DNA from 4 places in the Streptomyces sp. NPDC093600 genome. Region 4 is predicted to be linked to each of the others. Evidence: riboswitches for the same ligand, from Rfam matches in the RefSeq annotation. Region 4 holds a riboswitch; each other region holds the start of a gene.

What was found. A riboswitch is a leader RNA that binds a small molecule or an ion and turns the genes downstream of it on or off. The one in region 4 is predicted to bind cyclic di-AMP.
Positions count from the first base shown of each region.
Region 1: linked by a shared signal. The riboswitch ahead of ACIRB4_RS16850 (C40 family peptidase) and the one ahead of ACIRB4_RS23720 (transglycosylase SLT domain-containing protein) in region 4 are both predicted to bind cyclic di-AMP.
Region 2: linked by a shared signal. The riboswitch ahead of ACIRB4_RS21440 (transglycosylase family protein) and the one ahead of ACIRB4_RS23720 (transglycosylase SLT domain-containing protein) in region 4 are both predicted to bind cyclic di-AMP.
Region 3: linked by a shared signal. The riboswitch ahead of ACIRB4_RS16290 (peptidoglycan DD-metalloendopeptidase family protein) and the one ahead of ACIRB4_RS23720 (transglycosylase SLT domain-containing protein) in region 4 are both predicted to bind cyclic di-AMP.

Region 1 is NZ_JBIWIU010000006.1:37,929-45,270, reverse strand. It holds gene ACIRB4_RS16855 (ATP-dependent Clp protease proteolytic subunit) at 44-691, shown strand; cyclic di-AMP (ydaO/yuaA leader) riboswitch at 1,006-1,204, shown strand; gene ACIRB4_RS16850 (C40 family peptidase) at 1,208-1,684, shown strand; gene ACIRB4_RS16845 (ATP-binding protein) at 1,715-2,143, opposite strand; gene ACIRB4_RS16840 (8-amino-7-oxononanoate synthase) at 2,343-3,548, opposite strand; gene bioB (biotin synthase BioB) at 3,693-4,949, shown strand; gene ACIRB4_RS16830 (adenosylmethionine--8-amino-7-oxononanoate transaminase) at 4,942-6,222, shown strand; gene bioD (dethiobiotin synthase) at 6,312-7,028, shown strand; gene ACIRB4_RS16820 (VOC family protein) at 7,048-7,342, shown strand, end outside.
Region 2 is NZ_JBIWIU010000008.1:280,673-288,014, forward strand. It holds gene ACIRB4_RS21415 (SurA N-terminal domain-containing protein) at 1-416, shown strand, start outside; gene ACIRB4_RS21420 (nucleoside triphosphate pyrophosphohydrolase) at 461-1,429, shown strand; gene ACIRB4_RS21425 (globin domain-containing protein) at 1,519-2,730, opposite strand; gene ACIRB4_RS21430 (cytochrome P450) at 3,061-4,323, shown strand; gene ACIRB4_RS21435 (transglycosylase family protein) at 4,438-5,442, shown strand; cyclic di-AMP (ydaO/yuaA leader) riboswitch at 5,657-5,876, shown strand; gene ACIRB4_RS21440 (transglycosylase family protein) at 5,880-6,575, shown strand; gene eno (phosphopyruvate hydratase) at 6,917-7,342, shown strand, end outside.
Region 3 is NZ_JBIWIU010000005.1:331,338-338,679, forward strand. It holds gene ACIRB4_RS16270 (aspartate aminotransferase family protein) at 1-1,251, shown strand, start outside; gene ACIRB4_RS16275 (helix-turn-helix domain-containing protein) at 1,430-1,987, shown strand; gene ACIRB4_RS16280 (DUF6126 family protein) at 2,008-2,163, shown strand; gene ACIRB4_RS16285 (tyrosine-protein phosphatase) at 2,182-2,994, opposite strand; cyclic di-AMP (ydaO/yuaA leader) riboswitch at 3,385-3,541, shown strand; gene ACIRB4_RS16290 (peptidoglycan DD-metalloendopeptidase family protein) at 3,546-4,508, shown strand; gene ACIRB4_RS16295 (SGNH/GDSL hydrolase family protein) at 4,679-5,473, shown strand; gene ACIRB4_RS16300 (TetR/AcrR family transcriptional regulator) at 5,493-6,116, opposite strand; gene ACIRB4_RS16305 (MBL fold metallo-hydrolase) at 6,289-7,342, shown strand, end outside.
Region 4 is NZ_JBIWIU010000010.1:95,234-102,575, reverse strand. It holds gene ACIRB4_RS23735 (carboxylesterase/lipase family protein) at 1-1,034, opposite strand, end outside; gene ACIRB4_RS23730 (hypothetical protein) at 1,142-1,708, opposite strand; gene ACIRB4_RS23725 (PadR family transcriptional regulator) at 1,698-2,084, opposite strand; cyclic di-AMP (ydaO/yuaA leader) riboswitch at 2,456-2,616, shown strand; gene ACIRB4_RS23720 (transglycosylase SLT domain-containing protein) at 2,621-3,517, shown strand; gene ACIRB4_RS23715 (hypothetical protein) at 3,563-4,333, opposite strand; gene ACIRB4_RS23710 (Type-2Aa cytolytic delta-endotoxin) at 4,522-5,100, opposite strand; gene ACIRB4_RS23705 (alpha/beta fold hydrolase) at 5,329-6,249, shown strand; gene ACIRB4_RS23700 (phosphoribosyltransferase family protein) at 6,246-7,342, opposite strand, start outside.

The DNA.
Region 1 (7,342 bases), on a different contig from region 4:
ACGAGCTGTACGTCCTGTACATTTTTTACAAGGAGCGTGCCCCATGGACCTTCGCTATGTGCTGCCCGAGTTCACCGAGCGCACCAGCTCCGGGATCCGGACCCTCGATCCGTACTCCAAGCTGCTCCAGGAGCGGATCGTCTTCCTCGGCACACCGATCGACGAGACGTCGGCCAACGACGTGATCGCACAGCTGCTGCACCTGGAGTACGCCGCCCCGGACCGGGACATCTCGCTCTACATCAACTCCCCCGGCGGCTCGCTCAGCTCCTTGTCCGCCATCTACGACACGATGCAGGTGATCACCTGCGACGTGGCGACCACCTGCCTCGGGCAGGCCGCCTCCACGGCCGCCGTCCTGCTCGCGGCGGGAGCCCCGGGCAAGCGGCTCGCCCTGCCCGGAGCCCGGATCGTGCTCCAGCAGCCAGCAATGGCCGAGCCGTTGCACGGGCAGCCCAGCGATCTCGACATCCAGGCGCGGGAATTGCTGCGCCTGCGCGCGATGGTGGCCGGGATGCTGGCCACCCACACCGGGCGGAGCCGTGAGCGGATCGACGCCGACATCGACCGGACCACCGTTCTCGACGCGCCGGCCGCCACGGCGTACGGCCTGGTGGACCACGTGATCCAGAACCGGGACGCGAAGCGCGGCGCGGGTCCCGTCAGGTTCCCCGGCGCACCGGCCAGTTGACATTCCCGCGTGTCGTGTCGAGGTCCACTCGGAGCACCGGCGCCGTGAAATCCCTCCCTCGTTCGGCGTAGTCGACGAATCGACTTATGGGAGGGGTGAGTTGCAGGACAGGTGCACACATCTGGCGGAATCGGCTGTTCCAGCCCTGGTACGGGGCCCGTCGACCAAACCTCTGAAGATCACGAAACCTTCTTGTCCACTCGAACGGATCAGTCGTGAGGAGCCTCACATATCGCCGTTTCAGCTCGGTTTTCGACCAGTGTTTGGGTCAAGATCCGTGACGACGACAAGCCCCCGCCACCGCGGCGGGGCGGTCCGGGCGGACGCCGAGTCCTGCCGCTGTCCCGGACGTCTGGTCGACAGGAGTGGATCGGCAGGAGTGGAGGACCCGAGCAGCACGGGACGACCGAGCAGGTGGGCCGTCCCTCGGGGTGAAGCCGCAGCCGCGGCCGGGCATCTTCGTCCTGCCCGAACCCGACAGGTCATCCTTCACAGGCGGCTGACGAAGGGTTGCGCATGACTGCGCAGATTCATGTCCCGTCCCTGCTGTCCCGGGCCGGAGCCGTCTCGGCTCTCACCCTCGCCGCCGTCGGCGGCACGCTGCTGGCGCCGGGCGGCGCACCGGAGGCCCAGGCCGCGACCGCACACGCCGACAAGGCGCTGCGCATCGCCGCCGCCAAGAAGGGATCGCCTTACAAGTACGGAGCGACCGGGCCGAGCAGGTTCGACTGCTCGGGGCTCACGCTCTACTCGTACAAGAAGGCGGGCAAGTCGCTGCCCCGTACCGCGCAGCAGCAGTACAACAAGACCCGGCACATCTCCGCCTCCAGCAGGCAGCGGGGCGACCTGGTGTTCTTCCACTCCGGCGGAAGGGTCTACCACGTGGGCATCTACGCCGGTGGCAACAAGATCTGGCACTCCCCCAAGACCGGCTCCTGGGTGAAGCTCGACAAGATCTGGTCCTCGAAGATCTACTACGGCCGGGTCCGCTGACGGGCCCGGCATTGACCGGAACGAGAGGCCCTAGACCAGGGAAGCCTTCCAGGGCAGCGTGATCCAGACGGTCTTGCCGCCGTCGGCGGTCGGGGTGACCGCGAGCCGGCCACCCGCCTCGGCCGCGAGGAAGCGGATGATCACCATCCCCCGGCCGTTGTCCTGCTGCACGGCCGCCGGCAGCCGCCGGGGCCGGCGCGGATGGCTGTCGGTGACGCCGACGCACAGCCGCTCCTCGCGCTCCAGGCGGACGTCGACGGTGAAGGTGGGCGACTGGCCGAAGGTGTGCTGGACGGCGTTGGTGGCCAGTTCCGAGACGATCAGCCGGACGGTGTCGGCGGTGGCGCTGCCGTCCGGGAGGCCCCACTCGCCGAGAACGTCGGCGACATATCTTCGTGCGGCGGACACCGAGGCGGGATCGCTCGGCAGAGTGACGGTTGCTTCCTGATGGTCTGCCATGGCGACGCTGTCCCTTTCCCACCGGGGCCCCGCCCCGGATTGCGCTCGCCGTCAGAGTGCCACCGGACGTACCGCCATGGGTGTCGATCCCCCAAGATATGCCGATATCTGTCCCCCGATGCGGTGAACTCCGGCGAGGCGCAACCTTTTTGAGGCGGCTCTCCCCTAAGGCATATCGGGCCGGTCCGCGGGACACTCCCTAGGAGCCTGCCGGGGCGGTGCGGACGATCGTCGCCACCGCCTCGGCGATCTGGGTGTCGCTGAGATCCGCGCGGGCCGTGAGCCGCAGCCGGGAGATGCCGTCCGGCACCGAAGGGGGCCGGAAGCAGCCCACCGCCAGGCCCTCCGCCCGGCAGTCCGCCGCCCACCTCAGCGCCGCCTCCGGCGAGGGGGCGCGCACCGAGACCACGGCCGCGTCCGGGCGTACGGCGGTCAGCCCGCCGTCGGTCAGGAGCCGGTACAAGGTCGTGGCCACCCTCCTCGCCCGCTCCGCGAGCCCGGGCTCGCCGTGGATCAGGCGCAGGCTCGCGAGTGCGGCGCCCACGGCCGCCGGGGCGAGCCCGGTGTCGAAGATGAACGTCCGGGCCGCGTTGACCAGGTGCTCGATGACCCGCGCGGGGCCGAGGACGGCGCCGCCCTGGCTGCCGAGGGACTTGGAGAGGGTCAGGGTGGCGACGACGTCCTCGTCACCGGCGAGACCCGCGGCGTGCAGGGCGCCCCGGCCCCCCTCCCCGAGGACGCCCAGGCCGTGGGCGTCGTCGACGACGAGCGCGGCGCCGTGGTCCCGGCAGGCCCGGGCCAGTTCGGCCAGCGGGGCCTTGTCGCCGTCCACCGAGAAGACCGAGTCGGTGACGGCGAGGGCCCGCCGCCCGCCGTGGGCGTGCAGTGCCTTGCGTACGGCCTCGGGGTCGCGGTGCGGGACCACGGCCGTCTCCGCGCGCGAGAGCCGGCAGCCGTCCACGATCGAGGCGTGGTTGCCGGCGTCCGAGACGATCAGGGAGCCGCGGCCGCTCAGCGCGGTGAGGGCGGCCAGATTGGCCGTGTAACCGGAGGAGAAGACGAGGGCGGCCTCGAAGCCGCAGAACGCGGCGAGTTCGCGTTCGAGGTCGGCGTGCAGCCGGGTGGTGCCGGTGACCAGCCGCGAACCGGTGGAGCCCGCGCCCCAGCGCCGGGCGGCCGCCGCGGCGGCCTCGGTGATCTCGGGGCGCCGGGTCAGGCCGAGGTAGTCGTTGCTCGCCAGGTCGAGCAGCTCCGACTCCGCGGCCCGGGGCCTCAGCGTGCGGACGAGACCGGCCGCCGCACGGCCGCGTGCCTCGGCGTCCGTCCAGTCGAACGCGGTCCGGCGCCCGTCGGTGCCCGAACCCCCGTCCGAGCCCTCGGCCCGCGTGTCCTCGTCCCTGAGCATGAGGCAGATCCTTTTGTAGGCAGCGCACAGACCCTAACCGGCCGCGTCCGAGGTCAGAGTGTGGCGATCCACACACCTCAAACCGGCGCTGTTGTTCGGTTCCTCCTTGGCCGGGGGGCGTGCCGTAGGCCAGGATCAGCCCTTATGGACCTGCTGAACACCCTGGTGGACAAGGGGTTGCGGCGCGAGCTGCCGACCCGTGAAGAAGCGCTCGCCGTGCTGGCGACCTCCGACGACGAACTGCTCGATGTGGTGGCCGCGGCCGGCAAGGTGCGCCGTGAGTGGTTCGGGCGCCGGGTGAAGCTGAACTATCTGGTCAATCTGAAGTCCGGTCTCTGCCCGGAGGACTGCTCGTACTGCTCGCAGCGGCTCGGCTCCACGGCCGGGATCCTGAAGTACACCTGGCTGAAGCCGGACGAGGCGTCCCAGGCCGCCGCGGCCGGTGTTGCGGGCGGCGCGAAGCGGGTCTGCCTGGTGGCGAGCGGCCGCGGCCCGACGGACCGGGACGTGGACCGGGTCGGCAAGACCATCGAGGCGATCAAGGAGCAGAACGAGGGCGTCGAGGTCTGCGCGTGCCTCGGGCTGCTCTCCGACGGCCAGGCGGAGCGGCTGCGCGAGGCGGGCGCCGACGCGTACAACCACAACCTCAACACGTCCGAGGGGACGTACGGGGAGATCACCACCACCCACACCTACGCGGACCGGGTGGACACCGTCCAGAAGGCGCACGCCGCCGGCCTGTCGGCCTGCTCGGGTCTGATCGCGGGCATGGGCGAGAGCGACGAGGACCTCGTCGACGTCGTGTACGCGCTGCGTGAGCTCGACCCGGACTCGGTGCCGGTGAACTTCCTGATCCCGTTCGAGGGCACACCGCTGGCCAAGGAGTGGAACCTCACGCCGCAGCGCTGTCTGCGGATCCTGGCGATGGTCCGGTTCGTCTGCCCGGACGTGGAGGTCCGGATCGCGGGCGGCCGCGAGGTGCATCTGCGCTCGATGCAGCCGCTGGCGCTGCATCTGGCGAACTCGATCTTCCTCGGTGACTATCTGACGAGCGAGGGCCAGGCCGGCAAGGCGGACCTCGACATGATCGCGGACGCGGGCTTCGAGGTGGAGGGAGCGGGCACCACGACGCTTCCGGAGCACCGGGCCGACGCGCTCGCCGCGGTGGCGGGCGGCTGCGGCTCGCACGCGAAGGCGGGGGCCGGCTGCGGCTCGCACGCGGAGGCGGGGACCGGCTGCGGCTCGCACGCCGAAGGTGCCGGCTGCGGTCCGTGCGGCGGTCCCGTGCCCGAGGCCCGGGAAGCGGCGGCGGCCGAGACCGCCGAGGCGCCGAACGCCCGTACGGACCTGGTGGCGGTCCGCCGCCGGGGCGCCGGCACGGACCTCGCGCCCAATGCGTAACAGCGAACTGCTCGCCCTGGACCGGGCGCACGTCTGGCATCCGTACGGCCCCATGCCGGGCCGTACGGAACCGCTGGTCGTCGCGTCCGCCGCCGGGGTCCGGCTCCGCCTCGCCGAACCGGTGCACGGCCGGGCGGAGTTGATCGACGGCATGTCCTCGTGGTGGTCCGCGATCCACGGCTACAACCACCCGGTCCTCAACGAGGCGGTGCGGGGCCAGCTGGACCGGATGAGCCATGTCATGTTCGGTGGCCTGACCCATGAGCCGGCCGTGCGGCTCGCCACCCGGCTGGTGGAGATCACGCCCGAGCCGCTGCGGCATGTGTTCCTCAGCGACTCGGGTTCGGTCTCCGTCGAGGTCGCGGCCAAGATGTGCCTGCAGTACTGGCGCTCGGTGGGCAGGCCCGGCAAGCGGCGGCTGCTGACCTGGCGCGGCGGCTACCACGGGGACACCTGGCAGCCGATGTCGGTGTGCGACCCCGAGGGCGGGATGCACGAGCTGTGGTCGGGCGTGCTGCAGCGCCAGGTGTTCGTGGACGCGCCGCCCGCCGCGTACGAGGAGTCGTACGCGGAGCTGCTGCGCGAGGAGATCGGCCGGCACGCCGAGGAGCTGGCCGCGGTGATCGTGGAGCCGGTGGTGCAGGGCGCGGGCGGGATGCGCTTCCACGCGCCGGAGTATCTGCGGGTGCTGCGGGAGGCGTGCGACGAGCACGGCGTGCTGTTGGTCTTCGACGAGATCGCGACCGGGTTCGGCCGCACCGGCGCGCTGTTCGCCGCCGACCACGCCGGGGTCTCCCCCGACGTGATGTGTGTGGGCAAGGCGCTGACCGGCGGCTATCTGTCGATGGCGGCGACGCTCTGTACGACGCGGGTCGCCGAGGGGATCTCGCGCGGCGAGGTTCCGGTCCTCGCGCACGGCCCGACGTTCATGGGCAACCCGCTGGCCTCGGCGGTCGCCTGCGCCTCGATCGACCTGCTGCTCGCCCAGGACTGGGCGGTGGAGGTCAAGCGGATCGAGGCGGGGCTGCGCGAGGGGCTCGCGGAGGCCGCCGCGCTGCCGGGCGTCCGGGACGTGCGGGTGCTCGGCGCCATCGGGGTCGTCCAGCTCGATCACGAGGTGGACATGGCGGCGGCCACCGAGGCGGCGGTACGGGAGGGCGTGTGGCTGCGCCCGTTCCGCGACCTGATCTACACCATGCCGCCGTTCGTCACCGGCGACGAGGACGTCGCACGCGTCTGCGCCGCGGTCCTCGCGGCGGCGGCAGCCGGCTGAACCGCCCCCGGCGCCGACCCGTCGACGGCCGGCCGGCTGACCGTTGACGGGTCGGCGCGACAGAGCACGACAGAGAGGAACCGCACCACATGAGCGTGATCGTCGTCAGCGGCACGGGCACGGAGATCGGCAAGACGATCGTGACCGCGTCCCTGGCCGCCGTCGCCGTCGGCCAGGGACGTTCGGTGGCCGTGCTCAAACCCGCGCAGACGGGGCTCGCTCCGCACGAGCGGGGCGACGCGGACGAGGTCGTGCGGCTCTCCGGAGCCGAGACCTCGGCCGAACTCGCCCGCTTCCCCGAGCCGTTGGCGCCCGCCACCGCCGCCCGGCGGGCGGGCATGGCACCGGTCGGACCGCGGGAGGTCGCCGAGGCGGCGGAGAAGTTGGCCGCCTCCCACGACCTGGTGCTGGTGGAGGGGGCGGGCGGGCTGCTGGTCCGCTTCGACGAGGAGGGCGGCACGCTCGCCGACTCCGCCCGACTGCTCGGTGCGCCGGTCCTGGTGGTGGCGCCGGCCGGTCTCGGCACGCTGAACACCACCGCGCTGACGGCCGAGGCCCTGCGGGCGCGCGGCATCGCGCAGCTGGGCGTGGTGGTGGGCAGCTGGCCGGCCGTCCCCGATCTGGCCGCGCGCTGCAATCTGGAGGATCTGCCGGAGGCGGCCGGGGCGCCGCTGCTGGGGGCCGTGCCGGAGGGCGCGGGCGCGCTGGACCCGGCCCGCTTCCGGGCGGCGGCGGTCGAGTGGCTGGCTCCCGCGCTGGGCGGGAGCTGGGACGCGCAGCGTTTCGCCTCGGCGCACCGGCCGTGATCTCCGTACGCTGAGACGTATGCGTGCGACTGTTCAGGAAATCGTCTTCGACTGCGCCGATCCGGCTGCTCTGGTCCGGTTCTGGGCCGAGCTCGTCGGCGGGGCTCCGGTCGACCGGAGCCCCGACTGGTCGTACGTCGACCCGCCGGGGTTCGTCCGGCTCGCCTTCCAACGGGTGCCGGAGGGCAAGGCCGTCAAGAACCGGCTCCATCTGGACCTCCAGGTGCCCGATCTCGACGCGGCGGCCGACGAGGTGACCGGCCGGGGGGCGGAGCGGGTCGCCGGGATCGTCACCGACGACTACGGGGACTTCC
Region 2 (7,342 bases), on a different contig from region 4:
TCAACGTGATGATCTTCGACCGGGTCGTGGAGCGGGTCGCCGCCGATCACGGGATCACCGTAGGGCGCGGCGAGATCCAGAAGGCCCGGGGCGAGTTCGCCAAGCAGAGCGGCGGCGAGGCGCAGCTCGCCGGGATGCTCCTCCAGCAGCAGGGCGTCGCTCCCGACCAGATCGACGGCGTCGTCCGCCGCACCGTCCTGATGAACAAGATCGCCGCCAAGCTCGGCGTCTCCAACACCCCCGAGGGCCAGAAGAAGCTCACCGAGGTCTTCACCGCCGCCTCCAAGGCGCTCGACATCGATGTGAACCCCCGCTTCGGCGCCTGGGACCACGACAAGATCCAGCTCGGCACCTACACCGCGCCCTGGCTGCGGCAGATCAGCCAGGCCCCCCAGGCTCAGGAGGCGGGCGCGTAGGGCCTCTCGTCCGGCCCCCACCCGGCCCCACGTAAGGTCGAAGGGTGAACGCCGAAGCACCCGTCGAGACCGGTCGTGTCGTCCTGCTGACCGCCAGCCACCGCGTGGCCCCCGGACTGCTGTCCTGGCCCGCCTGGCAGACGCTGCACGCCGCCGACCGGGTGGTGTGCGCCGACGAGCACCACCCCCAGCTGCCCTATCTGCGCGACGCCGGGATCACCGTCGAGCACGCCCGCCCCGACGCGCGGGACCTCGTCGACGCCTGCGCCGGAGGACGCACCGTCGTCGTCCTGCCGTCCGGCGAGGGCGACCAGGCCCTGACGGACGGCCTCGCCCGGCTGGCCGGCTCCGGCGGGGTCGCCATGCCCGACCTGGAGCTGCTGCCCGGCTCGTACGACCTGCCCGGCGCCCGCCTCCTCGACCTCGTGCAGGTCATGGACCGCATCCGCCGCGAGTGCCCGTGGTCCTCGCGGCAGACGCACAAGGGGCTCGCCAAGTACGGCATCGAGGAGGCGTACGAACTCGTCGAGGCGATCGAGGCCGGCGACCGCGTCGAGCTGCGCGAGGAGCTGGGGGACGTGCTGCTCCAGGTCGTCTTCCACGCCCGGATCGCCGAGGAGCACGAGGAGGAGCCCTTCTCGATCGACGACGTCGCCGGGACGATCGTCGAGAAGCTGATCCACCGCCATCCGCACGTCTTCGGCGACGCGACCGCCGAGACGCCCGAGGACGTCAAGGCGCACTGGCACCGCGCCAAGGCGATCGAGAAGCAGCGCGACTCGGTGACGGACGGGGTCCCGCTCGGCCAGCCCGGTCTCGCGCTCGCCGCGAAGCTGGCGGGCCGGGTCCGCACGGCCGGTCTGGACGTGAAGCCGCCGTCCGGCGAGGGCGTCGGGTACGCCTTGCTCGCCCTCGCCGCCGAGGCGGAGGCGGCCGGCGTCGACCCGGAGGCCGCGCTGCGGGCCGCCGCCCGTGCCTACCGCGACACGATCCGCGCGGCGGAGGGCCTGTAGAAGGGGGCCCAGCGCCCCAGGGCCCCCAGCCCCCGGCTGAGCGCCGCGCGCCCCGCCCCCAATCCCCCCGGGCCCCGTCCTCCCGTCGCTCACCGCCCGCGCGGGTCCCGCGCCTCCGGGTCGTGCCAGAGGAGGGCCGGCGGTTCGATGAGCCGCTCCGCACGGGTCGCCGGGCGCGGGTGGAGCCGGTCCACCGCCGGGAGGCGGTCGTGGAAGATCCGGGCCGGGTCGGCGCCCAGGGCCTCCACGACGGGCGTGACCTCGTGGAGGAAGCCGGGGGGCCCAGCGAGATAGACGTCGTGCCGGGGCCAGTTCCCACACGTGTGCAGGGCGTGGACCAGCCGCTCGGTGGCCTGGTCGCGGGGGCGGCCGGGCGCGGAGGCGATGTAGGTGACGTGCAGCCCGGGTATCCGTTCCTTCAGGCGCTCGACATCCTCCCGCCCGTACAGGTACTCCTTCGCCCGCGCGGCCACGAAGAGCCGTGCCTCCGCGCCGCCCTCCCGCGCCGCCACCTCTTCCAGGAGCGCCTTCACCGGCGCCCAGCCGGTGCCGGCGGCGACATAGGTCCGTGGCGCGCCGGGCTCCGTCCGTGCGGTCAGCGCACCGCCCGGGGCGCTGAGCCGCAGCGTCTCGCCGGCGCGTGTCCGGGCGACGAGCGCCGTGCTCATCAGTCCGCGCGGCACCTGGCTGATGTGAAGGTCCACCGTCCCGTCCACGCGGGGCGCGTTGGCGAGCGAGTACGTCCGCCAGACCCGGGGGACCCGCAGCGAACTGACGCCGGTGTACTGCCCCGGCCGGTACGGGAACGGCTGCCGCGGCCGCAGGGTCAGCACGGCCAGGTCCTCGCCGCGGCGGGTGTGCGCGACGACGTCGGCGTCCCACCAGGCCGGCTCGCCCCGCCCGGCCGCCTCCTCGGCCCCGCGCATCATCAGGTCGGCGATCCGCCCGTACGCCTCGGTCCACGCCTTCTCGGCCTCGACGCTCCACGCGGCCCCGGCGGCGTGCGCGAACGCGGCGACCAGGCTGGTCCCGACGGCCGTGTAGAACACGGGCGCGGCGAGGAACTTGCGGTGATCGCGCCCCAGACGCGCGAGATAGCCGGGGAGGCCGGGGTCCTCCAGGCGGTTCACGACATGGGTGAGCGCGGCGAAGAGCCGGTCGCGCTGGGGCCGCAGGTCCTCGGGGAACAGCTCGCGGATGCCCGGGTTGTGCCAGAACAGGTGGGAGTAGAAGAAGGTGACGGCATGCTCCGCCCGTCTCTCGACGACGGCGAACGTGCTTCTGAGCAACTGAGCGTCCACGGGAGCATCTAATCCCGGATCTCCACGCCAGGGACGCGGACGGACACACGCGTGGTCGCCACCCGGGCGGGACGGGACACGCCCGTGGTCGCCACCCGGGCGGGACGGGACACGCCCGTGGTCGCCACCCGGGCGGGACGGGACACACCCGTGGCCGCCGCCCCGGCACCGCCGCCGCCACCCGGCGGCGCGCCGCGCGTAGGGACCGGCACACACCCGTCGCCGCCGCCCGGCCGGGGAACGACACCCGTCGCCGCCGCCCTCGCGGGCGGACGGACACACCCATGGCCCCCGCCCAGCCCCCCAGACGCGGCGATTACTGTCGGGCCCATGCACGACCAGCCCTCCGCCCCCGGCGGCTCCGCCGCCCCCGCGCTCTTCACCTGGGAGTTCGCGACCGATCCGTACCCCGCCTACGCCTGGCTGCGCGAGCACGCGCCCGTGCACCGGGCGAAGCTGCCCAGCGGGGTCGAGGCGTGGCTGGTGACGCGGTACGCCGACGCGCGGCAGGCGCTCGCGGACCAGCGGCTGTCGAAGAACCCCGCGCACCACGACGAGCCGGCGCACGCCAAGGGGAAGACCGGGATCCCCGGCGAGCGCAAGGCCGAGCTGATGACGCATCTGCTCAACATCGATCCGCCCGACCACACCCGGCTGCGACGCCTGGTGTCGAAGGCGTTCACGCCGCGCCGGGTGGCCGAGTTCGCGCCCCGGGTGCAGGAGCTGACCGATCAGCTCATCGACGGGTTCGCGGAGAAGGGGAGCGCCGACCTCATCCACGAGTTCGCCTTCCCGCTGCCCATCTACGCGATCTGCGACCTGCTCGGCGTTCCGCGCGAGGACCAGGACGACTTCCGTGACTGGGCCGGGATGATGATCCGGCACGGCGGAGGGCCGCGCGGCGGGGTCGCGCGGTCGGTCAAGAAGATGCGCGGGTACCTCGCGGAGCTGATCCACCGCAAGCGGCTCGATCCCGGGGACGACCTGATCTCGGGGCTCATCAAGGCCTCCGACCACGGGGAGCACCTCACCGAGAACGAGGCCGCGGCGATGGCCTTCATCCTGCTCTTCGCCGGCTTCGAGACCACGGTCAATCTGGTGGGGAACGGGGTGTACGCCCTGCTCCGGAACCCCGGCCAGCGGGAGCGGCTCCAGGCGTCGCTCGCGGCGGGGGAGCGGGGGCTCCTGGAGACGGGGGTCGAGGAGCTGTTGCGCTACGACGGACCGGTCGAGCTGGCCACCTGGCGGTACGCCATGGAGCCGCTGACCATCGGCGGGCAGGAGATCCCGGCGGGCGACCCGGTCCTGGTCGTACTCGCAGCCGCCGACCGCGACCCGGCGCGGTTCGACCGGCCGGACACCCTCGACCTGTCCCGGCGCGACAACCAGCACCTCGGGTACGGGCACGGCATCCACTACTGCATCGGCGCCCCCCTCGCCCGGCTGGAGGGACAGATCGCCCTCGCCACCCTCCTGACGCGGCTGCCGGACCTGCGACTTGCCGTGGATCCTGCCGATCTGCGGTGGCGCGGAGGGCTCATCATGCGCGGATTGCGCACGCTTCCGATGGAGTTCGAACCCCTTGTCCGCTGACGGACCGTCAAGACTGTGACTTTTACGTGATCTCCGCTGCATCGACTTGTGACTGACGTTCGAATGCCGCTACGTTCACCGTCAATCTCAGCCGTCACGCGAAAGGCATTCCGCATGCGCTCCGGGAACGGACGTCACCGCAGACCCCGCCAGGCCCCCGCCATCGTCGTCGCCGCAGGCGTGACCGGATCGGCCCTCGCGCTGCCGCTGCTCGGTGCGGGCTCCGCCTCCGCCGCCGACGCCGCCACCTGGGACCGGGTGGCCGAGTGCGAGTCGGGCGGCCTGTGGAGCGCCAACTTCGGCAACGGGCTCTACGGCGGGCTCCAGTTCACCCAGGAGACCTGGGAGCGGCACGGCGGCCTCGCGTACGCCTCCAGCGCCGACCTGGCCAGCCGTGCGCAGCAGATCGTGGTGGCCGAGAAGGCGTTCGCCGCCGGCGGCACGGAGTGGGACACCTGCGCCCCGATCGCCGGCCTGACGAACGACGGCACCGCCCCCGAGGTCGACCCCGGGCCGGCCCTCGTGCCGGAGGAGCCCACGGGCCCGGTCGAGGAGTCGAACCGCACCACGGGCCTTCCGATCGCCCCGACGGCCACCGAGGCTGCCCCGACGGCTCCCGAGGTCCTCCCGACCGCCCCGACGGCCCCCGGGACCGTCCCGGCCACTCCCGCCGCCCCCACCGCGCCCGCGACGCCGGACGCCTCGACGGGCGCCGTCACGCCGTCCCCCACCGCCCCCGGGGCATCGGTCACGCCGTCCGCGCCGGCCGCCCCCGGCACCGGCAAGCACCGTGGCGACGCCGCTCCCGAAGAGACGGGCATTGCGGACAGCAGCGGAGAAACCGGTCGCCACGCCTCGCCGTCCGCGGGGACTGACGGAGTGACAGGTGAGGTGACCGCCGGTACGGGTGCGGAGAATACGGACACTCAGGGCACTGCGGACGAATACACCGTCAAGCCCGGAGACAATCTCGCCGAGATCGCTCAGGAGAACGAGCTCCCCGGCGGCTGGACCGCCCTCTATGACGCCAACCGCCGGACGGTGGGCGGCGATCCGGATCTCATCCTCCCTGGTCAGAGCCTCGACCTGACGCCCGAAACCGCCCCTGCGCAGGGCTAGTTCGGCAGCTTATGTCCGGTTCTGGCCAAGTGAGACATGGGTCTCTTTGTCGCGACCGGCGTGTTCCGTCCGCAAACTTTGCTTCCGTCACCTCTCACCTGCGCAAACGCTGTTCGGTACAGGGCAAGTAAGGGCGATTTCTCCCCTATAGACGTCTTTGAACTTCGCGGGGGTCTGTGTCTACGGTCGTGACCGCTCGCCACCGCGGGCCCCGTCGACCGAAACGCCGAATCCTGCCGTCGGTTGATGGGAACAGTCGTCGCGCAAGCGCCGTAGGCAGGAGCGGGGGACCCAAGGTAAGCGCCGGTTCCCGGCCGTCGAGACAGACGGACGGAAGGCCGGCTTGGGGTGGAGCCGCGTGCTGGTCACGCGGCCGGACAACTCACTTGGTCCGAACCCGACAGCTCACCTCGCAGGCGTCGGTGAGGAGAAATCGCATGCTGCTTTCCGGTAAGGGCAAGCACCGCCGTGCTTCCAAGGCCACCCGCGCCGTCGCACTCGTCGGCGTCGCCGGTGTCGCCGTCGCCGCCCCGCTGATGACCGCCGGGTCCGCCTCGGCCGCCACCGCCTCCGAGTGGGACGCCGTCGCCCAGTGCGAGTCCGGCGGCAACTGGTCCATCAACACGGGCAACGGCTACTACGGCGGCCTGCAGTTCTCGGCCTCCACCTGGGCCGCCTACGGCGGTACCGCGTACGCCTCCACCGCCGACAAGGCCTCCAAGTCGCAGCAGATAGCGGTCGCCGAGAAGGTCCTGGCCGGCCAGGGCAAGGGTGCCTGGCCGAGCTGCGGCGTGGGCCTCTCCAGCGCCGCGTACAACGGCGGCTCCGCCGAGCAGGCCGCCCCCGCGCAGCAGGAGCGTCAGGCCGAGCAGCCGACGACCCGCAGCGAGTCGCGCACCGCGCCGAAGGCCGCGCCCAAGAAGGCCGAGTCGAAGAAGACCGTCACCACCCCGACCGGCAAGAAGGTCGCGAAGGGTGACGGCGAGTACAAGGTCGTGACCGGCGACACGCTGAGCAAGATCGCCGCCGCGCACGACGTCAAGGGCGGCTGGGCGAAGCTCTTCGAGCTCAACAAGGACATCGTCGACGACGCCGACCTGATCTACCCGGGCCAGCAGCTCCACCTGAAGTGAGTCAGGCGGCCCGCGTGAGTCCGGCGGCTCACACGGGTCCCGGGGGGCGTCTCGCCCCCACGACCCTCCCGCGGTGACCACCCCGGTCCGGCGCGCCCTTCCCCCGTGCGCGCCGGACCGGGGTTCCGCGCGTTCGAGCCCCGCCCGCCAAGGCTCCCGCCTCGTTACCGTCCAGTAGTTCTGAGGTCGTTCGTCCATAGATGCATGCCCTTGGGTCCTTTTTCGTCCCAGCGGGCGGGCGCCCGGCTGGCTGGAGGCCGGGAGCCGGTTAGGCTCTTGTCGCAAGGCCAAAGAGACCCTGCACCGCATGCGTCACATCTAGCTTCACATCCCAGAAGGAGATGCTCGTGCCGTCCATCGACGTCGTCGTAGCCCGGGAAATCCTGGACTCCCGAGGCAACCCCACGGTCGAGGTCGAGGTCGGCCTCGACGACGGCAGCACCGGCCGTGCTGCTGTTCCGTCCGGTGCCTCCACCGGTGCGTTCGAGGCCCTCGAGCTCCGCGACGGTGACCCGAACCGCTACCAGGGCAAGGGTGTCGAGAAGGCCGTCCTCGCCGTCATCGAGCAGATCGGCCCGGAGCTCGTCGGCTACGACGCCACCGAGCAGCGCCTGATCGACCAGGCGATGTTCGACCTGGACGCCACCCCGGACAAGTCCTCGCTCGGCGCCAACGCCATCCTCGGCGTCTCCCTCGCCGTCGCGCACGCCGCCTCCGAGGCGTCCGACCTGCCGCTCTTCCGCTACCTCGGCGGCCCGAACGCGCAC
Region 3 (7,342 bases), on a different contig from region 4:
GCCGAGGGCGCCCACTTCTGGGACGCCGAGGGCGGCGACTACCTCGACATGCTCGCCGGCTTCGGCGTCATGGGTCTGGGCCGGCACCACCCCGTCGTCCGCAAGGCCCTCCACGACGTCCTGGACGCCTCGCTCGCCGACCTCACCCGCTTCGACTGCCAGCCCCTGCCCGGACTGCTCGCCGAGAAGCTGCTCACCCACAGCCCGCACCTTGACCGGGTTTTCTTCGGCAACAGCGGTACGGAGGCGGTGGAGACGGCGCTGAAGTTCGCCCGGTACGCCACCGGCCGACCGAGGGTCCTCTACTGCTCCCACGCCTTCCACGGGCTGACCACCGGCTCCCTGTCGGTCAACGGGGAGGACGGCTTCCGTGACGGCTTCGCCCCGCTGCTTCCCGACACCGCGATCGAGCTCGGTGACCTCGACGCGCTGGAGCGGGAGCTGCGCAGGGGCGATGTGGCCGCCTTCGTCGTCGAGCCCATCCAGGGCAAGGGGGTGCACGAGGCCCCGCCCGGTTTCCTGCGCGCCGCCCAGGAGCTGCTGCACGAGCACGGTGCCCTGCTGATCGCCGACGAGGTGCAGACGGGGCTCGGCAGGACCGGCGACTTCTACGCGTACCAGCACGAGGAGGGGGTCGAGCCGGACCTGCTCTGTGTCGCCAAGGCGCTCTCCGGCGGGTATGTGCCCGTGGGCGCGACCCTCGGCAAGGACTGGATCTTCAAGAAGGTCTACTCCTCCATGGACCGGGTCCTCGTCCACTCCGCCAGCTTCGGCTCGAACGCACAGGCCATGGCGGCCGGCCTCGCCGTGCTCTCGGTGATGGAGTCCGAGGGGACGGTGGCCAACGCCCGCCGGATGGGGGAGCTGCTCTCCTCGCGGCTGAGGGAGCTCGTACCGCGCTACGAGCTGCTGCACGAGATCCGGGGGCGGGGGCTGATGATCGGGATCGAGTTCGGCCGCCCCTCGTCGCTCGGGCTGCGCGGCCGCTGGACGATGCTGCAGGCCGCCCGCAAGGGCCTCTTCGCCCAGATGGTCGTGGTGCCGCTGCTTCAGCGGCACCGGATCCTGACCCAGGTGTCGGGGGACCGACTGGAGGTGATCAAGCTGATTCCACCGCTGATCATCGACGAGGCGGATGTGGACCGGTTCGTGACCGCGTTCACGGCGGTGATGGACGACGCGCACGGCGGGGGCGGGCTGATGTGGGACTTCGGGAAGACGCTGGTCAAGCAGGCGGTCGCCCAGCGCTGACGACGCGGTCTGGGCCCCTTTTGCCTCTGAGGCAAGCAATTTGCCCCAGAGGAAACATCCTGGGTCCAATAGAGGCCTCCCCGGGGAGCCGTCCCCGGACACCGCCGCGCCGGATCACCCGGCGCTCGACGCCCCGGACCCCGCCGCGCCGGACGCGCTTTCCGACGTCGCGCCGCAGCTGCGCGGGCTGCGGCGGCGGCGCGGGCTCACCCTGGAGGCCGCCGCCCGGCGGGCCGGTCTGTCCCCGGCCCACCTCTCCCGGCTGGAGACGGGCCGCCGCCAGCCGTCGCTGCCGATGCTGCTCGCCCTCGCCCGCATCTACGGTACGACCGTCTCGGAGCTCCTCGGCGAGATGCCCCCCGAGCGCGACCCGATCGTCCGCGCGGGCCGGGCCGAGCCCGTCGAGGCCGACGGCTGGGTCTACCACCAGGCCGGCGGACCCGGACGCGCCCTGCAGGCGCTCCGCGTCCACGTGCCGTACGCCACCCACGCCGACATCGTGCGCGTCCACCCCGGCGAGGAGTGGCTCCACGTCCTGGACGGCCGGGTGCGGCTCGCCCTCGGTGACGCCGTGCACGTCCTCGACCCGGGGGACAGCGCGCACTTCGACTCGCTCACCCCGCACCGCATCGGCGCCGCCACCCGAGGCGGGGCCGACCTGCTCTTCGTCCACACGCTGATGCAGAGCCCCGCCGCCGAGCTGTGTCTCGGCGCGGGAAGCCCGCACGCACGCTGAGCCCATCGAAAGGGGCTGAAATGTCCGACAAATCCGGTGAGATCACCGGTGAGGAGCGCGGGGGCGGCAGGTTTCCCAAGGGGCTGGTCCTCCGCCTCTTCGCCTACCTGGTCGCCGGGCACCTCTTCGCCGGCTTCCTCTATCTGCTCTTCGTGCTCGGCGGACAGAACCAGTAGCCGCGCCGATCGGCCGGGCTACGCCTCGCTGACGAGGCGCTCGCGCAGCCGCTCACGGGTCTCGGGGGCGAGCCCGAGGCCCTGCGTGAGGTAGTTCTCGGCCGTGCCCCAGGTCTGCTCCATCGTCTCGAACGCGGCCCGGAGGTACTCCACGCGCGCGTCGAAGAGCGGGCCGAGCAGCTCCATCACCTCCGGCGCCATGGCGTCCGCGTCGGTGGCGCTGCGGCGGATCTTGTAGCGGCGGTGGGGGTCGTTCGACTTGATGTAGTCCGCCTCGATCGCCTCGCGCTCGACGCCCACCGCGAGCAGCGAGATCGCTATGGACAGACCCGCGCGGTCCTTGCCGGCCGCGCAGTGCATCAGGGCGGGAACGCTGTCCTCGGCCATCGCGTGCAGGACGCGGCTGTGCTCCGCCGTACGCTCGACGATCATCTTGCGGTACGACTCGGCCATGCGGTCGGCCGCCTTGCCGTCGCCGAGCGCGCCGCGCAGCTGCTCCAGGTTGCCCCCGCTGACCAGCTTCCAGAACTCCTTGCCGTCGGCCGGGTCATTGAGCGGAATGTTCACATTTCGTACACCCGGCAGCTCGATGTCCGCGCCCTCCACCTTCCGGTCCGCCGCGTTGCGGAAGTCGAAGACGGTGTGCAGCCCGAGGGTGGACAGGAAGGCCGCGTCCTCCTCCGTGGCGTGCGCGAGGTGGCCGCTGCGGAAGAGGCGCCCGAACCGCACCGACCCGCCGTCCACGGTCGGCAGGCCGCCCACGTCCCTGAAGTTTCGGACCCCGGTCAGCTCGGGTTCGGTCGACGGGACCTGCGGCAGCTGCTGCGTCACGAGTGCTCCTGAGTGTTGGCGGACTTCGACGATACGAGATCGGTTCCTGGGGCAATCATTCCGGGTGGCGGCCCGCTCGCACACCCCTGAGGCGGTAACGAGCGTTCTGTCCGAATTGGGGCGTTAGGGATAACGCGCCCTGATTGCTGGGGAGATGGGTTCCGGGGCGTGAGCAGCGTCATAACCGTGACGGACCGTGCCTGATCGTCTTCCGCAATAGCCCTGGCAGAAAAGGGAATCGAGGCTCCGTCATCGCGGAGGGTGACCGGAATTCCGGTTGAATTTCACGGCGGGGAATGCGAGATGAATGCGACGGCTTGTTCACGCCGACCCCGCTCGTCTACGGTCACCGTCAATCCGGTCGGACCGCCGAATCCTGCCACCGTCCGGAATCCGCACCCACCCACGTATGGCAGGAGCGGGGGACCCAGGTAGTACGCCGAACCGGCTCGTGCCGGCCCGGCTCGGGGTGAAGCCGCGTGAGAACGCGGCCGGACATCTCCAGTCCGAACCCGACAGCTCACCTCGCAGGCGACGGAGAGGAATTCGCCATGCCCGCGAAGGGTAAGCACCGCCGTCCCAAGGTCAATCCGATCACGCGCGGATTCGTCGCCGCCGGCACGGGTGGCGCCGTCGTCGCCCTGCCGCTCCTCGGCGCGACCGGAGCCCACGCCGCCGAGAAGTCCGCTCCCGCCGTGATGCCCGAGCAGGCCGTCGCCGCCGCCGCGAAGGCCCCGGCCGCCGCGCCCGCCGCCGCCAAGGCCAAGCCGAAGACGTACTCCGTCGTCGCCGGCGACTATCTGTCCAAGATCGCCGCCGAGCACCACCTGGCCGGCGGCTGGAAGAAGCTGTACGAGGACAACCGCCAGGTCGTCGGCGAGAACCCCTCGCTGATCTTCCCCGGGATGAAGCTCACCCTCGGCGCCAAGTCCACGGCCAAGGCGCCCGCGCCCAAGGCCGAGGCTCCGAAGGCCGCGCCCAAGGCCGCCACCCCCAAGGCGAAGGCGGCTCCGAAGGCCGGGAAGTCCACCTCCGAGTCGGCGGAGTCGCGCAGTTCCCGCAGCAGCGAGCGCGCCGCCGTGGAGTCGAAGCCGGCGTCGCAGCCCTCCTCCGGCTGGGTCGCCCCGGTGAGCGGCGGCGTCTCCACGCCGTACCGCGCCTCCGGTTCGATGTGGTCCTCCGGCTACCACACCGGTGTCGACTTCATGGCCTCCTCCGGCACCTCCGTCAAGGCCGTCGGCGCGGGCACCGTGTACTCCGCCGGCTGGAGCGGTTCGTACGGCAACGAGGTCGTCATCCAGCACGCGGACGGCACCTACTCGCAGTACGCGCACCTCTCCTCCCTCTCCGTCTCCGCCGGCCAGTCCGTCAACGGCGGCGACCAGATCGGCCTGTCCGGTTCCACCGGCAACTCCAGCGGTCCGCACCTGCACTTCGAGATCCGCACCGGCCCGAGCTACGGCTCGGACATCGACCCGCTGGCGTACCTGCGCCAGAAGGGCGTCGGCATCTGACGCGTCGTCGCCCGACGCGCGATCGGCACGCATCCCGGGCCCGGCACCTTCGTGCCGGGCCCTCGGTGTATTCCGGCTTGGTGCAATCTTGACCGGTGGTGTATCTCACCTATCGTCAACCCCTCCTTACGGTCGCGTAGGTCACACCCATAAGGGAAAGATGTGCTCCCGTGGCAGACGATTCGAGATCAAGAGACATGGACGTATTCGGGTCGTACGCGGCGATCGGTGACAGCTTCACCGAGGGCGTCGGAGATCCCGGACCCGACGGGACGTATGTGGGATGGGCGGACCGTTTCGCGGTGCTGCTCGCCGACCGGCTGCCGGAGCACGACGCGTTCCGTTACGCCAATCTGGCCGTACGCGGCCGCCTCCTCGACCAGATCGTGGAGGAGCAGGTCCCCCGCGCCAAGGAACTCGCCCCCGACCTGGTGACCTTCTGCGCGGGCGGCAACGACATCATCCGCCCCGGCAGCGACCCGGACGACGTCGCCGAGCGCTTCGAGCGCGCCGTCGCCGACCTCACCTCCGCCGTTGGCACGGTCATGGTCACGACCGGCTTCGACACCCGGGACGTGCCCGTGCTGCGCCATCTGCGCGGCAAGATCGCCACCTACACGGCCCATGTCCGGTCCATCGCCGACCGTTACGGCTGCCCGGTCCTGGACCTCTGGTCGCTCAAGTCCGTCCAGGACAGGCGTGCTTGGGACGGCGACCGGCTGCATCTGTCGCCCGAGGGGCACACCCGGGTCGCGCTGCGCGCCGCCCAGGTCCTCGGCATCCCGGTACCGGCCGACCCGGACCAGCCGTGGCCGCCGCTGCCCCCGCGCGGACCGCTGGAGGTGCGCCGCGACGACATCCTCTGGGCCAGGGAGTACCTGGTGCCCTGGATCGGCCGCCGGCTGCGGGGCGAGAGCTCGGGCGACCGCGTGGCGGCCAAGCGCCCGGACCTCCTGCCGCTGTAGGCGCGGCCGCCACGGCGGTCTACGAGCCGCGCTCGGTCCCCGTGCCGGCGCCGGACAGGCCCAGCTCCCGGTCCAGCGCCGCATCGGCCCACTCCAGCATGGCGGCGCGCGAGAGCGATCCGGCGTACGAGGTCATCTGCACGGCCAGCCCGTCCAGGAAGGCGGTAAGGCGCCAGGCTGCGGCCGCCGGGTCCTGGCAGGGGAACTCGCCGGCCGCCGCGCCCTCGGCGATCACCTCGGCCAGCGCCGCCTTCCACTGCTGATCGAGGGCGCCGGCGACCTCCCGCAGGGCCGGTTCGCGCAGACTGGCCGACCAGCCCTCGATCCACAGCCGCCAGCCCTTGGCCTGCCCGGTGGGCGCGTACCAGCGGACCGCCGACCGCAACCGGCGCAGCGCCGTCGCGCGCCGTCCGAGCAGCGACCGCAGATGGACGAGGTCGCTCTCGGCGGCGTAGGCGAAGGCCGCCGCGACGAGCTTCTCCTTGGTCGAGAAGTGGTAGAGCACCAGGGCGTTGCTGACGCCGAGCGCCGAGGCGACGTCGGCGATCCGTACGGCAGCGACGCCCCGGGCCTCGATCTGCGCGACAGTGGCCCGCAGCAACTCCTCGCGCCGCTCCGCCACGTTCAAGCGCACTCTCGCCACGCCGCTCAGCCTACACAGCACATGACGCGGGCATGATCATTTTTCGGGTGCCGGGTGTGGCGCGTGGATCGGCGGGCTACTGAACAGTCGTTCAGTATCGCGCTCGCGACCCGGCCACGGCGGCCGGCGACGAGAGCCGGCGCCCGCCCATGACGGTCGGCGGCCGCACATAATGGAACGACCCCCGACCTCAGGAGGCCCTGTGACCGGCACCGGCCCCGACCATCCGCTGCGGTCCCGGCTGCGCGCCCTGCGGCCCGCCGCCTTCGGCGCCGACCCGGCGGGCGAGCGCATGGAGCGCATCCGCCGCTCGCCGAACTTCGCGGACGGGGTCTTCCAGAACCCCGTGCCGGCCCGGCACGGCCCCTCCGGCTCCATGCTCGAGCTCGCCAAGGTCTACTTCCAGAAGGAGGCGCGGGCGCGCCGGGCCCCCGCCGGCACGATCCCCCTCCACACCGGCACCCCGGACCACCTCGCCGAGCCGCCGGCCTCCGGACTGCGGCTCACCTGGATGGGGCACTCCAGCGTCCTCGCCGAGATCGACGGCCACCGGGTGCTCTTCGACCCGGTCTGGGGCGACCGCTGCTCGCCCTTCGCCTTCGCCGGCCCCCGGCGTCTGCACCCCGTCCCGGTGCCGCTCGCCGAGCTGGGCCCCGTCGACGTGGTCGTGATCTCCCACGACCACTACGACCACCTCGACCTGCCCACGATCAAGGCCCTGGCCTCGACGGACACCCTCTTCGCCGTGCCGCTGGGCGTGGGCGCCCATCTGGAGCGCTGGGGCGTGCCCGCTTCCCGGCTGCGCGAGCTGGACTGGAACGAGACGGCGGAGATCGGCGCCCTGCGGCTCACCGCGACCCCCGCCCGCCACTTCTGCGGCCGCGGCCTGCGCAACCAGCAGCACACCCTGTGGGCGTCCTGGGTCGTCGCCGGGCCCACGCACCGGATCTACCACAGCGGAGACACGGGCTACTTCCCCGGCTTCCAGGAGATCGGCGCCGCTCACGGCCCCTTCGACGCCACCATGATCCAGATCGGCGCGTACTCGGCGTACTGGCCCGAGAACCACACGGACCTCACACCGCTGCCGGGAGCCTGGCCGGACATCCACATGTCGCCCGCTCAGGGGGTCCAAGCCCACCTCGACCTGCAAGGAGGCCGCCCGGGCGGCGTCCTGCTCCCGATCCACTGGGGCACCTTCAACCTGGCACCCCACCCGTGGGCGG
Region 4 (7,342 bases):
AGGAGGGCGCGATACCGCTCGACGAGGTCGCCGGGAAGGCCGTACTCGGCGGCGAAGCGTGCCAGTCCGTCCTCGGTGGTGACCGCGGGCATGCTGCCGACCTGCCGCATCAGCCAGTACTCCTCGGTGGTGTGGCACACCAGGAGATCGACGTCACGGCCGGCGCCGGCGGAGAGGGCGTCGATCGGATCCTCGGCGAGCAGTGTCCCGTCGAGGACCGGGCCGTAGATGACCGTGTCGTAGTGCAGGGGTCCCGACTCCGGGTCGGCCGCGTACTGGGAGACCACGCGATCCGAGGCCTCGACGAGGGCTTGCGGCGTCGCGGAGAGAAGCCCCTCGGCGGTCGGCTCCCCACCGGCGGCCTCCGCCACCTTGCGGGCGAGGCCGGCGGCGAACTCCGGTGGGAAGTAGGCGTCGGGGACGCTGTGCGCGATGGCGCGGCGGAAGAGTCCACGGGCTCGCGCGGCGCTCATCAGGCAGGCGATCGAGCCGGCGCCCGCGGACTGTCCGGCCACCGTGACGCGGTCCGGGTCGCCGCCGAAGGCGGCGATGTTGTCCCGTACCCATTCCAGTGCGGCGATCTGGTCGAGCAGGCCGCGGTTGTCGGGGAGTCCGGGGACGTGTCCGAACCCCTCGAAGCCCAGACGGTAGTTGCAGGTGACCACGGTGAGTCCGGTCCGGGCGAGGGCGGATCCGTCGTAATCGGGCTGGGCCGAGGAGCCGAAGGTGTAGGCGCCGCCGTGGATCCAGAACAGCACGGGGAGCGGGCCCGACGTTTCGGCCGGTGACCAGATGTTGAGGGTGAGGATGTCCTCGTCGCCGGGGCGCCAGACCGGGGCTCCGGGGAGTTCGGCGGACTGCGGGGCGACGGGACCGAAGCGGGTGCAGTCCCGTACCCCGCCCCAGGGCTCGGCGGGCTGGGGCTCGCGGAACCGGCCGGCTCCGAACGGCGGTGCGGCGTAGGGGATTCCCCGTGTGACGCGCAGCCCGTCGCTGGTCGTCCCCCGCACCGTGCCGAGCTTCGTCGTCACGATGTCGCCTGCCGCTGACGCACCCACAGGTGTTTCCCCTCCGCTCGCCGTCGGTCCGTCCGCGCGGCAGCACAGGCTCCCACGGCGCCCGGAGCCCTGCAATCGGATAATCAGGCTTCCACCTGCGGAGACAACGGCCGGGCGCGCGCCTCGGTGACGGCGTACGCGAGTCCCGGCAGGGTCAGCAGCACCGTGCCCCACAGCGGCAGGCGGAAGAGCGGGGCGTCACCCGCGAGCGCGTCGGCGAGCAGGAGGACCGGCATGCCGACGAGGAGCGCCAGGAGCCAGCTCCTGCCGAGGCCGAGGGAGCCGCGGCGCAGCTCCAGGACGACGGTGACCACCCCGATGCCGAGCCAGAAGGCCAGGCGGCCGGCGGTGATGTCCACGGCCGGCGTCCAGCGGACGAGGTGCGTGAACAGCAGGAGGATGCCCGCGACGAAGAGGATCATCGCGCCCATCCGGAGGACTCTGTGGTGCAGCGGCCTGCGCGCCCGGGCCCAGGAGGCGGCGAACGCCTTGACGTCCTCGCCGACGACGTCGCGTGGTGCGCGTCCGGCCGCCTCCGCGTCCTGGAGGTGGGCGGAGAGCTCGGCGAGCATGTCGCGGACGGCGGCGTCGTCGAGGCCGCGGTACTCCCAGTTGCTGCGGCAGACGGCGAGTATCTGCTCAGTTGTCATGCGGTGTCTCCCCCGTGGGTTCGTCGGTGTCGGTGAGGACGCGGCCGGCCTGCGCGGCGAAGGTGCGCCAGACGGTCCGGCCCCGGTCGAGTTCGGTGCGGCCCGCCCCGGTCAGCCGGTAGTACTTCCGGGGTGCGCCGCCGCTGGACGACGGCGCGCGGAACGACTCGACGAGTCCGGCCCGCTCCATCCGGGACAGCAGTGGATAGATGCTGCCCTCGCTGACCAGCTCCAGCCCGCTGTCCGTGAGCGCCTCGACGAACTCGAAGCCGTATCGGGGCCGTTCGGCGATCAGGGCGAGCAGGCAGAGGTCGAGCACTCCGCGCAGAAGCTGGCTGCGCCGCTGGTCACCGGCGCCCGGCGGCTCCTTTGTCATGCGGTGCATGATAGGCACCACTACCTTGCATCGCAAGGTAGTGGTCGCACAGGGGGTAATAAACCATCAAAAGGGACACCGAGGGGCGTTATTCATTTTTCTTTCGATTCTCCCCAGCGTGGCCGATTTCCAGTTAAGGGCGATATTCGTTACCGGGTGACGTGAATCACGGCCGGACGAGGCAACCGTTTCGGCCCCGGCCCTCGGCCTGCCCGCCAAAGGGAGTTCGGCGCGCTCGGGCCCGGTAGTGAGGGCGGCGTCACACACGGCCGCCGTATTCGGGAATTCCCGAGGACCCGGAGACTTGTTTTCGGCTCCATTTCTCGCCTACGGTCATCTGCATTCGGACGGATCGCCGAATCCTGCCACCGTCCGAAAGACCGCCTATTCACCCGTCGGCAGGAGCGGGGGACCCACTTTTCTCTCCGGTTCGGAAAAAATCCGGATCGGATCGGGGTGAAGTCGCACGCGTGCGGCCGGGCATCTCCAGCCCGAACCCGACAGCTCACCCCGCAGGCGCCGGAGAGGAACTCGTCATGCCCGCACACGGTAAGCACCGGCGCCCCAAGTCACGCCCTCTGACCCGGGGCATCGCCCTCGCGAGTACGGGCGGCGCCGCACTGGCCCTGCCCCTGGTCGCGACCGCCGCCGCCCACGCCGCTCCCGCCACGGCGGCCGGCGCCCCCACCGGAATCACCGCGGAGAAGGCCGCCGCGAGGACCGTCGAAAAGATCAACGAAACGCTTCCCGCAGCGCCCCGAACCGCCGCCCAGAAGTACACGGTGGCGCGCGGTGACTCCCTTTCCGTGATCGCTGAGGAGCAGGGCGTTCCGGGCGGCTGGAAAGTCCTGTACCGCATCAACCGCAGCGCCGTGGGTGACAACCCGTCACTTATTCACCCTGGTCTCGAACTGACGATTCGCAAGCAGTCGGCGACCGCGCCCGAGGCGCAGCCGAAGACGAAGGCGAAGGCCAAGGCGAAGGCCGAGGTGGAGCCCAAGAAGGCCGCGACGTCCGCCACCGACCGCGCCAGCCGTTCCCAGGAGCGCGGCGCCGCCCCCGGCCAGGCTCCGGCCGCCGCTCCGGCCGCCCCCGCGGCCGCCAAGCAGTACACCAACGACCTCGACGGCTGGATCCGGGAGTCGCTGGACGTCATGGCCCGGTACGGCATCCCCGGCACGTACGACGGCATCCACCGCAACATCATGCGCGAGTCCTCGGGCAACCCGCAGGCGATCAACCTCTGGGACTCCAACGCCGCCAAGGGCACTCCCTCGAAGGGCCTGCTCCAGGTGATCGAGCCGACCTTCCTCGCCTACCACGTGCCCGGTACGTCGATGGACCTCTTCGACCCGGTCGCCAACATCACCGCCGCGTGCAACTACGCCGCCGACCGCTACGGCTCCATCGACAACGTCAACGGCCCCTACTGATCCGGCGCCACCCAGGGGGCTCCGGGCCGTCGGCCCGGAGCCCCTTCAGCGTGCGATGTCCGCCTTCGGACCCATGACGACGACCGGTTCCTTCCGCGGATCCAGGGCGCGCAGGAGTCGCGGCATGACCTCGCGGGGAAGCGAGACGCACGCCTGGGTGGGCCCGCCGTGGTCCACGTGGATCCATACACCTCCGCCCCGCCCGAGTCCGAGGGGCCGCTTCTTGTTGAGCGGGGTCGTACCGGGGACGCGGTTGTAGTCGATGGCGATCACGTAGTCGAAGGAGCCTTCCAGCGGCTCTCCGGCGAAGCCGGTGCCGTCGAGCGCGAACTCCTCGTCCTGGTCGTACGGCAGCAGTGTGCCCGGGTCGGGCAGTCGCCCGCCGGCGTCCCCGATGCGGAACACGCCGATCGGGGTGCGCAGATCGTCCGCCACATGGTGGGTGGTCCAGCCGCGCAGCGCGTTGTGCGCGGACCACGGTCCCGCCACGCGACGCCACTGCTTTCGTTCGTCGCGTTCGTAGAGCACGGCGGTGGCCCGGTTGGTGTCCGCGGTCTCTCCGACGACGACGAGGGCCTGACCGGTGCCGTCGGGAACCCGCGCGCGGGTGAGCGGGCCCACTCCCGGGATGCGGTCGGCCGAGGACGGTGTTCGCAGGGGGGCCGGGCGGTCGTGGGGTGCGGCGTCTCGTTGGCCGGGCGGTCCCGCCGCTCCCGTGATGGGCGGCAGGGGTGGTGTCTTCGTGCAGGCGGCGAGGAGCAGCGCTGCGCACAGGGTGCTCATCAGCGCTCGGGCGGCGGCCTTGCGGACGGGCATGGGACAGCATCCTCCGAGGTTGGGGGAAGCAACGCAGCGATCCGTACCCGATCCGCGTCCCACTCTGTCCCCCGGCCCGCACACTCACCCGTCCAGGGCACGCGACCGGCCGATGCCCCGGTGGCGGCGGCGCCCTCGTCCGGCCCGGGACGGCGGGCCGGGGCGGGTGTTCGCCCTGCGGACGAGGGTCAGGCGGCGAGCCCCAGTCGCTGGCGCACCACGATCGCGTTGAGGCGGATCGCGTACGGGGCGACGTCCGCGATCTCCAGGGCGCCGACCCGGGCCTTGTCGAGGCCGACGGTCACGTCGATGCAGAAGGCGATCGCGTACATGTACGCGCCGGTCTCCTCGTCCTGCAGCGCGAAGAACAGGTCCCGGTAGTAGCTGGTGCGGTCCTCCGCCTCTTCGTAGTACGAGAGCCCCGGCTCGCCCTCCTGCGCGGCGAGGCCGGTGAACGCGTGGACCAGCTCCTTCTCGATGGTGCCCCAGAAGGCGGCGTCCGCGAACTCTCCGGGGAGCGCCTGGCGTACGGCCTCCTTCAGGGAGAGCACCATGACCATCACGGGGGCGTTCTCCTGAAGTCCCCAGCCGCGGACCATCTTCACGATGTCGCTGTCGGGTATGGCGGCGGCCGCCTCCCTGATGTTGTCGAAGTCGAAGTTGACGGTCGCCGGGGCGATCGCCTGCTGGAACAACCGGTCGATGGCGTGGGCCTGGTCGAGATGGTCCGGGCCCACCTCGATGACGGTCTTGAAGTCGGCGGTCAATGCTCCTCCTGCGGTGTCGCGGTGATCAAGGAGGGGTCAGTATGCCGAGGGGGCGGCCCGCGGGGCGACGGCGTCCCGCCGTGCGGACGGCGCCGGCCGCCCGAGGACCGGCAGTGCCCGCCGGCGCTCCCGCGCCGTCCCCGCCGTCGGTCCATGTCCTCGCGCCGAGCCCTGGCCGTCCGGCGTGGCACTGCCCTGCGCAGAGGTGACCTTTAGTAGACAACAGGGATGTACCACGACATTCAAAGCCAAGTAGCGGAAGAATGGCTGGAGTACCGGGGCTTCCGGTTCCTGACCCGCTTCGTGACCGCCGGCACCCGGGCGACGGAGCCCGTCGTCGTCCTCGGCGGATCCTCGCAGGACCGCTTCTCCTGGCAGCGGTACGAGCAGTGGCTCCTGCCGCACACCGGCATGCTCACCCTTGACCTCCCCGGGTACGGCGAAGCCGATCCCCTGCCGACCGGGTACGGCATGGACTTCCTGGCCGACACCGTCCGGCACGCCTGTGAAACGCTGTCGCTCGAGCGCGTCAACGTCTTCGGCGCCTGCTTCGGCGCCTCCATCGCTCTGCGCTTCGCGCAGCGCCACCCTGACCGCATCACGCGCCTGATGCTGGGTGGAACCGCCGAGGGCCTCTCCCCCCACTACATCGCCTCGGCCGAACGGTGGCGCCGCATGGTGGACGACGGCCTGCTCGAAGAGATGGCGCAGGACATGGTCGCGCAGTTCATGTCCCCGCCCGAACAGGGGACCGTCCGACGGCGGGCCGCCGTGGAACGCCTCCTGCGGGAGCGCTTCGCGAAGATGACCGACCGGCAGCTGTCCATGGACGTCACTCATCACGAACGTCTCCTGAACCATCCCTGGAGTCTGCCGGAGCCGAGGGTGAGCGCGGAGGCGGTGCTCGTGTTCACCGGCGAGCACGACACCCTCACGCTCCCGTCCATGGGCCGGAGCGTCGCCGAAGGACTCGGCGCCCGTTTCACCACCATCAAGGAGTCGGACCACCTCGTCCAGATCGAACGCGACGCCGAAGTGGCCGACCTCATGGTCCGCTTCTTCACCGACCAGCCGTACGAGACGCTGCCCTGTCTGAACCCCGTCGAGTGCTTCGACAGCCCGGTGCACCAGCCCGCGGCCGCCCCCTAAGGCCCCTTCGAGAAGTGGCCGGTGAACCAGTCGGCCGCGAGGTCGCCGACCTGTTCCAGGGTCCCCGGCTCCTCGAAGAGGTGGCCGGCGCCGGGGACGACCACGAGCCGGTTCTCGCAGCGCAGTCGCCTTTGCGCCTCCTCGTTCAGGTCGAGGACCAGAGGGTCGGCGCCGCCCACGATCAGGAGGGTGGGGGCGCGGACCTGGGCGAGGCGGGGGCCCGCGAGGTCGGGGCGGCCCCCTCGCGAGACCACCGCGGCGACGGAGGCGGACGGGACGGCGGCGGCCCGGAGAGCGGCGGCCGCGCCGGTGCTGGCGCCGAAGTAGCCGCGCGGGAGCCCTCCCGTGCCCGGCCGGTCCGCGAGCCAGGCCGTGGCCTGGCCGAGGCGGTCGGCCAGCAGCTCCGTGTCGAAGACGTTGGCCCGGTCGGCCGCCTCCTCCTCGTCGAGCAGGTCGAACAGGAGCGTTCCCAGACCGGCGCGGTTCAGGGCGCCGGCCACCGCCCGGTTGCGGGGGCTGTGCCGGCTGCTGCCGCTGCCGTGCGCGAAGAGCACGATCCCGGTGGCCCCTTCCGGTACCACCAGCCGGCCCGAGACCCGTACGGCGTCCATCGGGATGTCCACGTCCGTGTCCTGCGGGGTGACCCGGTCGGCGGGGCCGGCGGCCGTGCCGTACAGAGCGCGGTTGCGCTCCAGGTGGGCGAGGACCTCCTCCTCCGCGGTCTGGGAGAAGTCGCTGTAGAACTGGCCGATCGCGTAGAAGAAGTCGGGCTCGTGCACGGCCACCGTCTCGTCCGCCTCCCCCCGGGCCCGGGCGGACCAGCCGTGGGGCGCGACCGGGACGGCGAGCACGATCCGCGCGGCGCCCCTGGCCCGGGCCACCCGGCAGGCGGCGACCGCCGTGGCTCCGGTCGCCAGGCCGTCGTCCACCACGATGACCGTCCGGCCCTCCAGGTGGACCGGCTGCCGCGACCCGCGATAGCGCTGGGCACGCTGTGCGAGGACCGCGCGCTCGCGCTCCTCCACGTCCGCGATGTCACGGTCGGACACGCCGGTCTCGCGGAGTACCCGCTCGTTGACGACCCGTACGCCTC